2 regions of the Pseudomonas versuta genome follow, and region 2 is predicted to be linked to the other one. Evidence: riboswitches for the same ligand, from Rfam matches in the RefSeq annotation. Region 2 holds a riboswitch; the other holds the start of a gene.
What was found. Region 2 has a riboswitch for cobalamin ahead of cobW (cobalamin biosynthesis protein CobW). Riboswitches for the same ligand answer to the same signal wherever they lie in the genome.
Positions count from the first base shown of each region.

Region 1: it holds a riboswitch for cobalamin, as region 2 does, so the genes downstream of both, cobO (cob(I)yrinic acid a,c-diamide adenosyltransferase) here and cobW (cobalamin biosynthesis protein CobW) in region 2, are expected to answer to the same signal.

Region 1 covers NZ_CP012676.1:565,738-573,656, forward strand. Annotated here, with positions in the region: gene AOC04_RS02645 (C40 family peptidase) at 88-711, shown strand; gene AOC04_RS02650 (C40 family peptidase) at 857-1,396, shown strand; gene AOC04_RS02655 (PQQ-dependent sugar dehydrogenase) at 1,454-2,761, opposite strand; cobalamin riboswitch at 2,871-3,114, shown strand; gene cobO (cob(I)yrinic acid a,c-diamide adenosyltransferase) at 3,195-3,806, shown strand; gene AOC04_RS02665 (cobyrinate a,c-diamide synthase) at 3,817-5,130, shown strand; gene bluB (5,6-dimethylbenzimidazole synthase) at 5,127-5,777, shown strand; gene cbiB (adenosylcobinamide-phosphate synthase CbiB) at 5,774-6,682, shown strand; gene cobD (threonine-phosphate decarboxylase CobD) at 6,675-7,667, shown strand; gene AOC04_RS02685 (cobyric acid synthase) at 7,664-7,919, shown strand, end outside.
Region 2 covers NZ_CP012676.1:1,894,594-1,902,512, reverse strand. Annotated here, with positions in the region: gene AOC04_RS08475 (magnesium chelatase ATPase subunit I) at 1-341, opposite strand, end outside; gene cobN (cobaltochelatase subunit CobN) at 434-4,204, opposite strand; gene cobW (cobalamin biosynthesis protein CobW) at 4,208-5,278, opposite strand; cobalamin riboswitch at 5,372-5,569, opposite strand; gene AOC04_RS08460 (glycosyltransferase) at 5,754-7,046, shown strand; gene cobF (precorrin-6A synthase (deacetylating)) at 7,091-7,849, opposite strand.

The DNA of each region.
Region 1 (7,919 bases), 1.3 Mb from region 2:
AGTCACATTTGGATCGATTGAATTTGCAAATGAGGATCATAGAAGGCATAGTCTCGGCTACTTTTCTTACAAGCCACGGTCGTGCCCATGCTAAAGCGCTTCGCACCCCTCGTGCCTCTCGCACTCGTTACCCTGTTGTTTGGCTGCGCTGCTCACACGCCAGTGTCACAGCAAGTTGTCGATCAGCAGGTTCAAAAGTCATCTTCATCCCGGTCTTCCGCTATTTATCAGGAAGAACTGGCGACTGAAAAAGAACTGGCCCAGTTCTCTGCCAACAACAAACCTTACGAATTGCCAGCCCTGGCTGACAGCATTCTTGAGCGTGGCATGTCCTTGATCGGTACCCGTTACCGTTTTGGCGGCACCTCTGAGGCGGGCTTTGATTGCAGCGGGTTCATCGGATACCTGTTCAAGGAAGAAGCGGGCATGCAATTGCCGCGTTCTACCCGCGAAATGATCAACGTAAATGCACCGCTGGTCGCACGAAATAACCTTAAGCCGGGTGATTTGCTGTTCTTCAGCACCAATGGTCGTGGCCGGGTCAGCCATGCCGGGATTTACCTGGGCGATGACCAGTTTATCCACTCCAGCAGCCGCCGCAGCGGTGGGGTCCGGATAGATAGCCTGGGCGATACCTACTGGAACAAGACCTTTATTGAAGCCAAGCGTGCATTGGCGATGGCGCCTTCAAGCGTAGTTGCGCGCAAGTAAAGTTAAAGTCTTACTTGAAGTTTGGCATCTAAGGTCTAGAATTCGGTCGCATAGTTAAATTCCTGAAGCCGCGAAGGTGTCCCCTCTCGCGGCTTTGGGTTTCGCGGCCACAGTAGCCGTATCCAGAATCAGGAACATTCTGTTTATGTCGACCATGGCCCGCGTTGCCCTTTTGACCTTAGCATCACTGCTTGGTGCCTGTGCCAGCCACACACCGCCACCCCCCGTGGTTCAAAAGCAGGTCGTATTCTCCAACACCCCTGAAGACACTTCGCCGATTGCCGCGGATGTACTGTTTCGCGCCTTGGGTCTGGTGGGCACGCCCTATCGCTGGGGCGGTAATACCCCGGACTCAGGTTTTGATTGCAGTGGATTGATCAAGTACGTCTACAACGACGCCGCCGGAATTTCTTTGCCGCGCACCACCCGCGAGATGATCGTGATGCGGGCGCAGAGTGTGGGCAAAGACAAGTTGCAAACCGGTGACCTGCTATTTTTTGCCACCAGTGGTGGTTCGCAGGTCAGTCATGCGGGGATTTATGTGGGGGAGGGCCGCTTTGTGCATGCGCCTGCAACGGGCGGCACGGTCAAGCTGGACAGTCTGAACAAAGCCTACTGGCAGAAAGCTTATCTGAACGCCAAGCGCGTACTGCCGACTGAGCAGCATCTGGCGCACAACCCGTAATCGAAAGCCGAACCTGCAGGAGCGAGCTTGCTTGCCAGCAACCCCGCTCCTGCTGTTTTATTTCCCTGACACGCGCCAGATCTTGTTGCCGACATCATCTGCTACCAGCAGATCCCCCTGTTTATCAATCACGACTCCCACCGGACGGCCCATGGCTTTTTCATCGGCATTGAGAAAACCGGTCAGCACGTCCACCGGCAGGCCTTTGGGTTTGCCATCAGCGAACGGTACGAAGATCACTTTATAACCACTGTGGGGTTTACGGTTCCAGGATCCGTGCTGGCCAATAAATGCGCCTTGCGTAAATCCGGGCAGTTTGCTGCCTTCAGCAAAGCTGAGCCCCAGTGAGGCTGTATGCGGACCTACGGCATAGTCCGGTGCAATGGCTTTGGCCACCAGCTCCGGGTTTTGCGGGTTGACCCGTGCATCCACGTGTTGCCCGTAGTAGCTGTAAGGCCAGCCATAAAAGCCGCCATCCTGTACCGAAGTGATGTAGTCAGGCACCAGATCGCTGCCGATTTCGTCGCGCTCGTTAACCGCGGTCCAGAGTTTGCCGGTCACGGGCTCCCAGTCCATGCCGTTGGGGTTGCGCAAGCCTGAGGCGAAGATGCGGTGACTGCCGGTAGCAGGGTCCACTTCCCAGATCGCGGCGCGACCTTCTTCCTTGTCCAGGCCGTTCTCACCCACGTTGCTGTTGGAACCCACGCTCACATACAGTTTTTTGCCGTCGCGGCTGGCGATGACGTTCTTAGTCCAGTGATGGTTCAACGGGCCGCCGGGCAGATCGACGACTTTGACCGGCTGGGCGGTGATGGATTGCTCTGCGGCTTTATACGGGAAACGCAGTAGCTTGTCGGCGTCAGCGACATACAGATCATTACCCACCAGGGTCATGCCGAACGGGGAGTTAAGGTTGTCGATGAACACTGTGCGAGTGTCCGCCACACCGTCATGGTTGCTGTCGCGCAGCAGCGTGATCCGGTTGGCGCTCGGGACAGCGGCACCGGCCCGGCCCATGACTTTCTCCATCACCCAGCCACGGATACCTTTGCTGTCATCCGGCTTGGGCGGTGCATTGGTTTCTGCCACCAGCACATCACCGTTAGGTAATACGTAGAGCCAGCGTGGATGGTCGAGGCCTTCGGCGAAGGCGGTAACTTTCAGGCCCTGGGCAGCAGTCGGGGTGGCGCCCTCGGCCCAGCCTATGGCTGGCGCGATGTTGACCGTCGGAATCAGCGTCTTGTTCGGCTCCGGCAGTTTTGGCGAAGGGCCGGTGCCATCGACCACTTGCAGGGTCGAGCTCTCGCCGCAGGCGGCCAATCCTGCTGCAAGTATGATGACAACAGCGTGCTGGCGCTTGAGCATGAAAATCTCCATTGGTTCTTGGGCTTGTTAGTCATAGAGGAGCGTAGCTGCTCAAAGGTTCAAGTCGCTGCAGCCAGCTTTAATTGACGCTCCACCCCCAACCCTCTAACCTTCGCGGCTTGTTTCAGGTGCTCTGTGGCCACAGGTCGACAGGGTGAAACAGGGAAGCCGGTGAGGGCGTGTTTGATCCACACAACCGCTTTGATCCCGGCGCTGCCCCCGCAACGGTAAATGAGTAAAAACTGCGCTCAATGTCACTGTGTTTGCACACGGGAAGGCGCGTGGTCAGGGTTGCTCTGTTCAGGAGTATCCCGCTTGTGAGCCCGGAGACCGGCCTGATCCATCCAACACCTCGCGGCGGGCGATGGTGTGCTTTTTGTTGCAATGTCCCCCGCCTCCCGTTTGCATGATTGAGCCCCAACGGAGAGCTGCCATGAACGAATCCCCCGAACGCGACGAACGTCATCAGGCGCGCATGCTGCGCAAAAAAGCCGTTATGGATGAGCGCATTGCCAGCGCCCCTAACGAATGTGGGTTGCTGCTGGTACTGACCGGCAACGGCAAAGGCAAAAGCAGTTCGGCCTTTGGCATGCTGGCACGGGCCATGGGCCACGGCATGCAGTGCGGCGTGGTGCAGTTTATCAAGGGTCGCAACAGCACCGGCGAAGAGATTTTCTTCCGCCGTTTCCCTGAGCAAGTGCGCTACCACGTAATGGGCGAAGGCTTTACCTGGGAAACCCAGGACCGCCAGCGTGATATCGCCGCTGCCGAGGCCGCATGGGAAGTGTCCCGCGAGATGCTGCGCGACCCGTCCATCGGTCTGGTGGTGCTGGATGAACTGAATATCGCGCTCAAGCACGGCTATCTCGACCTGGAGCAAGTGCTGAGCGATCTGCAAGCCCGCCCGCCGATGCAGCATGTACTGGTCACCGGACGCGGCGCTAAACCCGAACTGATAGACCTGGCCGATACGGTGACTGAAATGGGTGTGATCAAACACGCCTTCCAGTCCGGTATCAAAGCCCAGAAAGGCATCGAATTGTGAGTGTTCAAGCATGAGAGAGTCGCGTCATTGCCCGGCGGTATTGATCGCCGCACCGGCCTCGGGCCAGGGCAAGACCACCGTCACCGCCGCCCTGGCCCGATTGCATCGCAATCAAGGGCGCAAGGTACGGGTATTCAAGTGTGGTCCGGATTTTCTCGATCCCATGATCCTCGAGCGCGCCAGCGGAGCGCCGGTATATCAGGTGGATTTGTGGATGGTGGGCGCCGATGAAAGTCGCCGCTTGCTGTGGGAAGCCGCAGGGGAAGCGGACCTGATTCTGATTGAAGGGGTCATGGGTCTGTTCGACGGTACGCCGTCCAGCGCTGATCTGGCACGTCATTTTGGCGTGCCGGTGTTGGGCGTGATCGATGGCACTGCCATGGCCCAGACCTTTGGCGCGCTGGCACTGGGCCTGGCGCGCTATCAGCCGGACTTGCCGTTTGCCGGCGTGCTGGCCAACCGTGTCGGCACCGTGCGCCATGCGCAGTTGTTGGAGGGGAGCCTGACTGAAGGCTTGCGCTGGTACGGCGCACTGTCTCGTGAAACCGCCATCGAACTGCCAAGTCGGCATCTGGGCCTGGTCCAGGCCAGCGAGTTGAATGATCTGGATGCGCGCCTTGATGCGGCGGCCGATGCCCTGGCCAGCACCTGTGAGGTAGCGCTGCCACCGGCGGTGGCGTTCGCTGCACCGCAGCTGGTAACAGCCGAGCCGTTATTGGCCGGGGTGCGCATTGCCGTGGCGCGCGATGAGGCTTTCGCCTTCACCTATGGCGCGAGCCTGGCGCTGTTGCGTGACATGGGCGCCGAACTGCTGTTCTTCTCGCCGATTCACGATGAGCGCTTGCCCGAGGTCGACAGTCTGTATTTGCCGGGCGGTTACCCTGAACTGCATCACCTTGAGTTGTCGCGCAATACGCCGATGCTGGAGGCTATTCGCGCGCACCACGGGGCGGGCAAGCCATTGCTCGCCGAGTGTGGCGGGATGCTCTATTTGCTGGATGCCCTGACCGACGTTGAAGGCCAACGTGCCGAGCTGGTGGGGCTGCTGGCCGGTGAAGCAACCATGCAAAAGCGTCTGGCAGCGCTGGCGCTACAGGCTGTCGAGATGCCCGAAGGCTTGCTGCGCGGTCACACCTATCATCACTCGCTGACCACCACCGACCTTGTACCGATCGCCCGGGGGCTGAGCCCCAATGGCGGGCGTGGCGCTGAAGCGGTGTATCGCGACGGGCGGATGACCGCGTCTTATGTGCACTTTTACTTTCCGTCCAATCCCCAGGCCATTGCCGCGTTGTTCGCGCCCTGTGCCGTGAAGGTGCCATGAGCGACAACGCATTTAGTCCTGATGAGCGAGCTGCTGTTTATCGAGCCATAGCCGAGCGACGCGATATGCGTCACTTCAGCGGTGGCACGGTGGCTCCTCAACTGTTATCACGTCTGCTTGAAGCCGCGCATCAGGCGCCCAGTGTGGGCCTGATGCAACCCTGGCGGTTTATCCGCATCAGCGACCGCCAGTTGCGCGGCAAGGTCCAGGCTCTGGTCGAAGAGGAGCGGGTGCGCACCGCTCAAGCGCTGGGTGAGCGTTCCGATGAATTCATGACCCTCAAGGTCGAGGGCATCAACGATTGTGCCGAGGTGTTGGTGGCCGCGTTGATGGACGATCGCGAGAAGCACATCTTCGGTCGCCGGACGCTGCCGGAAATGGACATGGCATCGTTGTCGTGTGCGATCCAAAACCTGTGGCTGGCCGCCAGGGTCGAGGGGCTGGGCATGGGCTGGGTGTCGCTGTTTGATCCTTTGGCGCTGGCTGACCTGCTGGGTTTACCCGCTGGTGCCAAGCCGCTGGCCGTGTTGTGTCTGGGCCCGGTCGAGCGCTTTTATCCAGCACCTATGCTGGTGATGGAGGGATGGGCGAAAGCGCGTCCACTGAGCGAACTGGTTTATGAGAATTATTGGGGAGTGAGTCCATGAGTGTGGCGTTGCTGTGCGTTGCCGGGGTGGCGCTGGATGCGTTGTTCGGTGAGCCCAAACGCTGGCATCCGCTGGTTGCGTTTGGCCGGATGGCTGACCGTATCGAGCAACGTTTCAATTCCGGCGGTCGTGGCTGGCGCAGCCATGGCGTGACAGCCTGGGTGCTGGCAGTGCTGCCGTTGACGATTCTGGCAACAGCCTTGTCATGGCTGCCTTATATCGGCTGGCTGGTGGACATTCTGGCGCTGTATTGCGCGCTGGGCATGCGCAGTCTGGGTGAGCACGTGCAGCCGGTGGCGCAAGCCCTGCGCAGCAATGACCTGGAAGAGGCCCGTACCCGGGTCGGCTACCTGGTCAGTCGCCAGACCAGCGAACTGGACTCCACGCAAGTGGCCCGCGCGGCCACGGAATCGGTCCTGGAGAACGGCAGTGATGCAGTGTTCGCCGCCCTGTTCTGGTTTGTCGTAGCCGGCGCACCGGGGGTAGTGCTCTATCGTTTGAGTAATACGCTGGATGCGATGTGGGGCTATCGCAACGAACGCTTTGAGCGTTTTGGCTGGGCGGCTGCGCGGATCGACGATGTGCTGAATTATATTCCGGCACGGTTGGTGGCGTTGACCTACGCCGTGTTGGGTAATACCCGGCTGGCCTTGAAATGCTGGCGCAAGCAGGCGCCGCAATGGGACAGCCCCAATGCGGGCCCGGTTATGGCCTCGGGCGCGGGGGCTCTGGGGGTGGAGTTGGGCGGCCCGGCGATTTACCACGGCGAACTGCATGAACGCACGCAATTGGGCGAAGGTCCTCAGGCGGATGCCGACGCGATTGATCGCGGCTGGCAGTTGGTGCAGCGTGGCGTATGGCTGTGGTTATTGATCCTGTGTGTAGGGAGTGAATTCTATGCTTGAGCACGGCGGACGTTTACGTCAGGCAGTTCTGAACTACGGCATTGCCGAGGCGGACTGGCTGGACTTGTCCAGTGGCCTGGCGCCCTGGCCGTTTGCGATTCCTGCGATTGATGAGCGGGCCTGGGCGCGCTTGCCGGAAACCGACGACGGGCTTGAGCACGCAGCTTGCGCTTATTACGGGGCACCGAACGTGTTGCCGGTGCCGGGTTCGCAGTGCGCTATTCAGTTGCTGCCGCGCTTGCGGCGTGCGGGCAAGGTCGGTGTGTTGTCGCCCTGCTACGCCGAGCACGCCGAGGCGTGGCGCCGTAGCGGGCACATCGTGCGCGAGATCATGGAGCAGGAAGTCGATTTCTACCTCGATACGCTGGATGTGCTGGTGGTGGTTAACCCCAATAACCCTACCGGCTTGAGCCTGACTGCCGAGCGGTTGCTGGAGTGGCACGCAAGACTGGCCCCGCGCGGAGGTTGGCTGGTGGTGGACGAGGCCTTCATGGACAACACGCCAGATTTGAGCCTGTCGGCCCAGAGCTGGCGTACCGGGCTGATTGTGCTGCGCTCTTTCGGCAAGTTCTTTGGTCTGGCCGGGGTCCGGCTTGGCTTTGTTCTGGCAGAACTCAAGTTGCTTAAATTGTTGGCCGACCAGGTCGGCCCATGGGCCGTCAGCGGCCCGACCCGGGCTGTAGGCCAGGCTTGTCTGCTCGACACCGCCGCCCAGGAGTTTCAGCGCGAGCGCAGCGAATTGGCCAGCGGCCGGTTGGAGCGATTGCTGGGCCTGCATGATTTGCCGCCCCAGGGCGGGTGCGCGCTGTTTCAGTGGTTGATTACCCCCCACGCCGACCGTCTTTACGAATTTATGGCCCAGCGCGGTATTTTGCTGCGTCTGTTTGCCCATAACAGCAGCGTACGTTTTGGCCTGCCTGCTACCGACGCTGACTGGCTGCGGCTGGAACAAGCGTTGCTGGCGTATACCAAGGAACATTCATGAGCACGCTGATGGTGCAGGGCACTACATCCGATGCGGGTAAAAGTACTCTGGTCACGGCATTGTGCCGCTGGCTGACCCGCGAGGGTGTGCGTGTGGTGCCGTTCAAGCCGCAGAACATGGCGCTCAACAGTGCCGTCACCGCAGAGGGCGGCGAGATCGGTCGGGCCCAGGCAGTCCAGGCCCAGGCGGCCGGTCTTGCGCCCCACACAGACATGAATCCGGTGTTGCTCAAGCCCAACAGTGACACCGGCG
Region 2 (7,919 bases):
AGATGATCGGCCAGCAGGTTCACCTCATCGACATACAGCACGCCACCATCGGCCCTGGCCAGGACGCCTGGCGAGAATTGCGCCTTGCCCTGCCCCAGCGCAGCGTCCAGGTCGAGAGTGCCCACCAGCCGCTCTTCGGTCGCGCCCAATGGCAAGGTGACGAACTGGCCGCTTGCCAGCAAATCGGCAAGGCCCCGGGCCAGGGTGGATTTGGCCATGCCACGCGGGCCTTCGATCAGCACCCCGCCAATTTTCGGGTCGATAGCCGTCAAACACAGCGCAAGCTTCAGCGAGTCCGCGCCGACCACCGCCGATAACGGGAAATGCGGGGTGTCAGTCATGTATCCAAATCCTTGCGTAAAGTCTGTAGGAACGAGCTTGCTCGCAATGCAGGCGACGGGGTCGTGCCTGGAACACTGCAATCGAGACAAGCTCAATCTTCTTCGATATCCAGCAACAGGTTTTCCAGCGCCTCGCGGTATTCCCCCGGCGCCTCCCACAACCCGCGCTGCTGGGCTTCGAGCAGGCGCTCGGTCATATCGCGCAAGGCATGGGGGTTGTGCTGTTGAACAAATTCACGGGTATCGGGGTCGAGCAAATAGGCATCTGCCAGCAACGCGTACTGGTGGTCATCGATCAGATGCGTGGTTGCGTCAAAGGCAAACAGGTTATCCAGGGTCGCGGCCATTTCGAACGCGCCTTTGTAGCCATGACGCTTGACCCCGTCGATCCATTTTGGATTGGCGGCACGGGAACGGATCACCCGGTTCAGCTCTTCCTTGAGAGTGCGGATTTTCGGCAGGTCCGGCTGACTGTGGTCGCCGTGATAACTGGCGGTCTTCTCACCGCTCAGCGTTTCTGCGGCTGCGAGCATGCCGCCCTGGAACTGGTAGTAGTCGTTGGAGTCGAGCAAATCGTGTTCACGGTTGTCCTGGTTTTGCACTACAGCCTGCACCTGGCTCAAGCGCCGGGCGAACTGGTCCCGGGCCTGTGTGCCTTCATCACCGGCACCATAGGCGTAACCGCCCCAGTTCAGGTACACCTGAGCCAGATCATCGCGGCTCTGCCACAAACGACCGTCAATGGCGTTTTGCACACCGGCGCCATAAGCCCCCGGCTTGGCGCCGAAGATCCGCCAGCCCGCTTGCCGCGCCGCCAGTTCAGGGGCCAGCCCTTGCTGCTCCAGCTGTTGGCGTTCAGTGCGGACTCTGGCGGCCAGCGGGTTGAGATCATCCGGCTCGTCCAGTGCGGCCACGGCTTGCACGGCCGCATCGAACAGGCGAATCAGATTGGCAAAGGCATCGCGAAAGAACCCTGACACGCGCAAGGTCACGTCGACCCGCGGCCGGTCCAGCAGGCTGACCGGCAGGATTTCGAAATCATCCACCCGCTGACTGCCGGTGGCCCACACCGGCCGCACGCCCATCAGGGCCATGGCCTGGGCGATATCGTCACCGCCGGTACGCATGGTTGCGGTCCCCCAGACGGACAGCCCCAACTGGCGCAAGTGATCGCCGTGGTCCTGCAAGTGACGCTCAAGAATCAGGCTGGCCGACTGAAAACCAATCCGCCAGGCCGTGGTGGTCGGCAGATTACGCACATCCACGGAAAAGAAATTGCGCCCGGTGGGCAAGACATCAAGCCGCCCCCGGCTCGGTGCGCCGCTGGGCCCAGCCGGTACAAAACGGCCACTGAGGGCATCCAGCAACCCTTGCATCTCGGCCGGGCCGCAGGCATCCAGCCGCGGCGCCACCACTTCCAGCAAGGCCTGGAAAATATCGCGTACTTCCTGCCATTGCGCGGTTTCGGGCAATTGCACAGTGCCCGCCAATGCCTGCTCAATCAGCTGCGCTGCGTACAACTCAAGGCGCTCACGGGTATCCCCCGCGGTTCGCCACAGAGCATCACTGACTGCCTGCAAAGCTGCTGGCTGGCGTGCGGTCCAGGGTTCGGCCAGCGCGCAGTCCAGCGGGTCAAATGCCAACTCAAAGGCTTTGGCCAGCGCCCGCAGCACACTGGATTGCGCCCCGCGACCGTCGCCACGGGGGATGCGCAGCAAGGCCAGCAGCGTGTCGATACGCAAACGGCCAGCGGGCGACTCACCGAAGATATGCAAACCGTCGCGGATCTGTGATTCCTTGAGATCGCACAGATAGGTATCCAGGCGTGGCAGCCAGATAGCCGCATCGGCATCGCTGTCGAGCTTTTCGTCCAGCTGCAACTCGCGGTCGATCCGGGTATCGCGTACCAGCTTGAGAATGTCGCGCTGTAATTCACGGGCCCGACGCGGGTCAAGCAGCTGCGCTTCGTAGTACTCGTCGGCCAGCAGCTCCAGGTCGCGCAAAGGACCATAGGTTTCAGCCCGGGTCAGCGGCGGCATCAAGTGATCGATGATCACCGCCTGAGTCCGGCGCTTGGCCTGGGCGCCCTCGCCCGGATCATTGACGATAAACGGGTAGACGTTGGGCATCGGGCCAAGAATTGCGTCCGGCCAGCATTGCTCCGACAGGCCCACGCCTTTGCCCGGCAACCACTCCAGGTTGCCATGCTTGCCCACATGCACCACCGCATGGGCGCCATAGGCGTTACGCAGCCAGAAGTAGAACGCCAGATAGCCGTGGGGCGGTACCAGATCGGGGTCGTGATACACCGCGCTGGCATCCACCTGATAGCCGCGGGCTGGTTGAATCCCGACAAACGTCAGACCAAAACGCAGACCCGCGACCATCAGCCGCCCGCTACGGAACATTGGATCGGTCTCTGGCATGCCCCAACGCTCAATCACGGCCTGGCGATTGGCCTCGGGCAAGCGATTGAACATCGTCCAGTACTCATCCAGCGCCAGGCTTTGCATGCAGGGGCGCAGGTCCCGACTGTCGAGGTCATTGCTGACCCCGCCGAGCAAGTCCTGAATCAGCGCAGTGCCGCTCTCGGGCAACCGGCAATCCAGCGGGTAACTCCGGGCCTGCAAAGCCCGCAGGATATTCAGCGCGGCGGCCGGCGTATCCAGCCCCACGCCATTGCCGATGCGACCGTCGCGAGTCGGATAGTTAGCCAGAATCAGCGCTATACGCTTTTGCGGGTTCGGCACCCGGGCCAGTTCGACCCAGCGCCGCGCCAGTTCTGCGACAAAGTCCATCCGTTGCGGTTGCGCCCGATAACACACCACGTCCGACTGGCTGCGCTCACTGCGCCAGGCCAGGTCTTTAAAACTGATCGGTCGACTGATAATCCGCCCGTCCAGTTCCGGCAGGGCAATGTGCATCGCCAGATCTCGCGGGCCAAGGCCCTGTTCGCTGTCGCGCCAGCCGGGCTCGTTGTCCTGGGCGCAAATGGCCTGAATGACCGGGATATTGCGCCGAAACGGTCGCAGGTGCGGCGCTTCGGGGCTCGACTGAGCAAAACCGGTGGTGTTGAGAATGACGGCGGCGTCGACCTCATCCAGCCAGTCCTCAACGTTCGCCAGGCACCCCGGCTCCTTGAGGCTGGCCACGGCAATCGGCAAGGGATTGAGGCCCGCGGCCTGCATACGCTGGCAAAACACATCGACGAACGCGGTATTGGCTGCCTGCAAGTGCGAGCGGTAGAACAGCAGCGCCGCCACCGGATATCCGGGTTGCCAGTCGGCCTGCCAGTCCTTGAGTTCAGGGCTGGCGTGCGCCGGGTGATAGATGGCGGTGCGGGGCAAGGTTCGCGGCGGCTCCCACGTGTAATCGCGGCCCAGCCACTGGGCGGCCAGGCAACGATAGAGCTGCAAGGCATTATGCAAACCGCCCTGGCGCAGAAAATGCCACAGACGCTCACCCTCACTGGCAGCCACTGTGCTCAGCGCGCTGAGTTCAGGGTCGGGGCGATCATCGCCCGGCACCAGAATCAGGGTGACGCCACGTTCGGCCAGTTGCATCAAGCGTTCAATGCCGTAGCGCCAGTAACCGATCCCGCCGTGCAATGACAGCAGGATCACTTTGGCGTGTTGCAGCACTTGATCGAAATACAGGTCGACCGAGCCGTGGTTCTGTACCTGCATCGGGTTTGCCAGACGCAGGCCAGGATAATTTTCAGGCAGCTGCTGCGCGGCTTGCGCCAGCAGTGCCAGGCTTGAATCACCGCTGCACAGGATCACCAGCTCGGCGGGGGTCTGGCCAAGGTCGGCAATGTTGTCGTCCGATACAAAGCCACCAGGCTGGGTCCTGAGCAAATGCATGGTTTAAGCGCTCAACGCTGTACGCAGAGTGGACTCGAGCAGTGCCGCGTCCAGATCCTGGCCAATCAGCACCAGCCGGGTGCTGCGAGTTTCGTCGCGGCCCCAGGCACGGTCGAAGTGCTTGTCAAAACGTGTACCCACGCCCTGAATCAGCAAACGCATCGGCTTGCCCGGGATAGCCGCAAAGCCTTTGACCCGCAGAATGCCGTGCTGGACCACCAGTTGAGTCAGGGCCTCCATCAATACGCGTTCTTCGCCTTCAGGCAGCTCGATGGAAATCGAATCGAAGGCATCGTGGTCATGATCATCGTGGTCATCATCACCGTCGTGGTGGTGATCGTGGTGGCTGTGACGGCCATCGATATGATCCTCGGAGCCGGCACCCAGGCCCAGCAACACATCCAGAGGCAAGCGGCCGCTGCTGGCTTCGATGACTTTCACCGCAGGTGGCAACTCTTCAGCGACTTCGGCACGCACCCGGGCCAGATCTTCAGGGCTGATCAGGTCGGCCTTGTTGAGGATCACCAGATCGGCGCTGGCCAACTGGTCAGCAAACAGCTCGTGCAGAGGCGACTCGTGGTCCAGATTCGGGTCGAGTTTGCGCTGGGCGTCGACCTGATCCGGGAACGCAGCAAAGGTACCGGCAGCCACAGCCGGGCTGTCGACTACGGTAATCACTGCATCAACCGTGCAGGCGCTGCGGATTTCCGGCCACTGGAATGCTTGCACCAGAGGTTTTGGCAGGGCCAGGCCAGAGGTTTCAATCAGGATATGGTCGATATCGCCGCGACGGGCGACCAGTTCGCGCATCACCGGGAAGAACTCTTCCTGCACGGTGCAGCACAGGCAGCCATTGGCCAGTTCATAAACGCGGCCGTTGGCTTCTTCTTCGGTACACCCGATGGTGCACTGCTTGAGGATTTCGCCGTCGATACCCAGTTCGCCGAACTCATTGACGATCACCGCAATACGGCGGCCCTGGGCGTTATCCAGCATGTGCCGCAGCAGCGTGGTTTTGCCCGAACCGAGAAAGCCGGTAACGATAGTGACAGGGATTTTGGCCAGTGTTTTCATCGGATGCCCTTTGGCAAGCGGCGGGCATACGGGACGACGACCGCAGGCTGTGCGCGGTCAGTCTTCGCCACCGGATCACCCCGCCCGGTTGAAGTAAGAATCTGTCACGAGGCAGGTCTCCTGGCTTACGGCGGGGTGCCAGCCTGAGCTGACGCCGACCCTGCGCCTTCCCGCTTGTCCAGCAGTGGCATTGCAAGGTCATTGACCGTTTACAGTTGCGGGGGCAGCCGCGGCATACCGCGTTCCCTTCTTAGCTTCGCGTAGCGAAGAACCTCGAACGCGCAAGGCTACGCAGTGCTTTGTAACAGGTCAATGTCATCCTGTGGGCGCTGGCATGTCAGCGCTAGATTCAACCCGGCGTGCAGGACCAATCATGGCGACCTGATCGCAGGTAAGCCAGCTCCGGCACATGATCAATGCAGTGCAGTGTTGTGTTCTAATTGCCGCCTTTTTTCAGCCTCAGACGGAACCGTCCATGTCGTCCCCTCGCCCAACCCACGTCCTGATCATTGGCTACGTGTGGCCCGAGCCTCGCTCTTCTGCGGCAGGCGGGCACATGATGCAAATCATCGAGAGTTTTTTGCAGCAAGGCTGGCAGATCACCTTCAGCAGCCCGGCCGGGGTTGGCGAGCACAAGGCTGACCTGGCAGTGCTGGGCATCGATGAAGTCGCAATCGAGCTTAATAACAGCAGTTTCGACACCTTCATCAGTGAGCTGGCCCCGGACATAGTGCTGTTCGACCGCTTCATGATGGAGGAACAGTTCGGCTGGCGGGTCGAGAAACATTGCCCGAATGCCTTGCGCGTCCTGGAAACCTCCGACTTGCAAAGCCTGCGTGACGCCCGTCATCTGCAACTGAAGGCACGGCTCAAGCAAGACCCGGAGCAGGATGACTTCAGCAGCCTGTTCGCCCCGGCGCAGCGTGCCACCTTTGAGCACATGGCCGATGCCGATCTGGCCCAACGGGAAATCGCCGCGATCTATCGCAGCGACCTGAACCTGATGATTTCCGAATACGAAATCGATCTGCTGGTGGAGCAATTCCAGGTGCCCGAGGCGCTGCTGCACTGGTGCCCGCTGATGGTTGACCGCGTCCCCGAACAGTTCGTGCCTTACGAGCAACGCCAGCATTTCTTGAGCATCGGTAACTTCCGCCATGCGCCGAACTGGGATGCCGTGCTATGGATGAAGACCCATATCTGGCCCTTGATCCGTCAGCAACTGCCGGCCGCCCAGCTGCATGTCTACGGTGCTTACACCCCGCCCAAAGCCACGGCACTGCACAACCCGGCCCAGGGTTTTCACGTACTCAACTGGGCCGAGGATGCCCTCGCCGTGATGAGCAGTGCACGCATCTGCCTGGCACCTTTGCGCTTTGGCGCCGGAATCAAAGGCAAGATCGCCGACGCCATGCTCTGCGGCACGCCTAACGTCACCACCCCGGTGGGCGCCGAAGGGATGCACGGCGACTTGCCGTGGGCCGGTGCCGTAGAACAGAGTGCCAGCGCCATTGCGCAGGCGGCCGTCGAGCTGTACCGCAACCCCCAGGCGTGGCAGCAAGCGCAACAGAACGGCCGGGCACTGCTGCAGGCGCGGTACCTGAACACCCTCCATGGCCCGGCACTGGTGCAACGCATCGAAGCCTGCCGCGCGGAGCTTGAACAGCACCGGCGCAACAACTTCACCGGGGCAATGTTGCGTCATCACCAGCACAAAAGTACCCAGTACATGTCGCAGTGGATCGAAGCCAAGAACCGCACACACTAACTGCCTACCCGGCCCCTGTAGGAGCGAGCTTGCTCGCGATGGCATCAGTGCGGTTTCGCTGACCGGCGCAGCAAATACGTATCCATGATCCAGCCCTTGCGCAACCTGGCTTGCTCACGGGTTTGCCGGATCTGCTCGCAGACATCTGCCAGCTTGCCGGCAATCAGGATCTCGTCCGCAGTACCGATATAGGCGCCCCAGTAAATATCCAGGTCCTCATGGACAAACGCCTGGAACGCGCAATGGGCATCGAGCATCACCACTACATTGTCCAGGTCCTCGGCCACCAGTCGCCGCCCCGTCGTAATACGGATCGGCTGACCAATGTCATTGAGCGCCACTCGATGGCGGGCCACCAACGCCTGCACGCTGCTGATACCGGGAATCACCTCATAGTCGAACGCGGTGCAGCCATTGGCCCGCACCCGGTCCAGAATGCGCAAGGTGCTGTCATACAGGGCCGGCTCGCCCCAGAGCAAAAAAGCCCCGCACTCGCCCTCCCCCAATTCGTCCTCGATCAGCCGCGCAAACAATTCGGCCCGCTGTTCATGCCAGTCTTCAACTCCCTGGGTGTAAGACAGGGTTGTGCTGTCGCGCTTCGGATCGCGGACCTGAACCACCCGATAACCCGGCTCACGGATATAACGCTCGCAAATCTCAAGGCGCAGCCGCACCAGGTCGTCAGTGGTTTTACCCTTGTCCAGCACAAAGAACACCGAGGTTCGGTTCAGGGCCTGAATCGCCTGTACGGTGATCTGCTGCGGGTCTCCGGAGCCCATGCCGATCAATAACAGTGTTTTCATCGTGTCTTATCCTTGAACAGGCAGGAAATAGAGCCGCGGCTGGCAGGAATATTCAAAAGGCAGCATGATC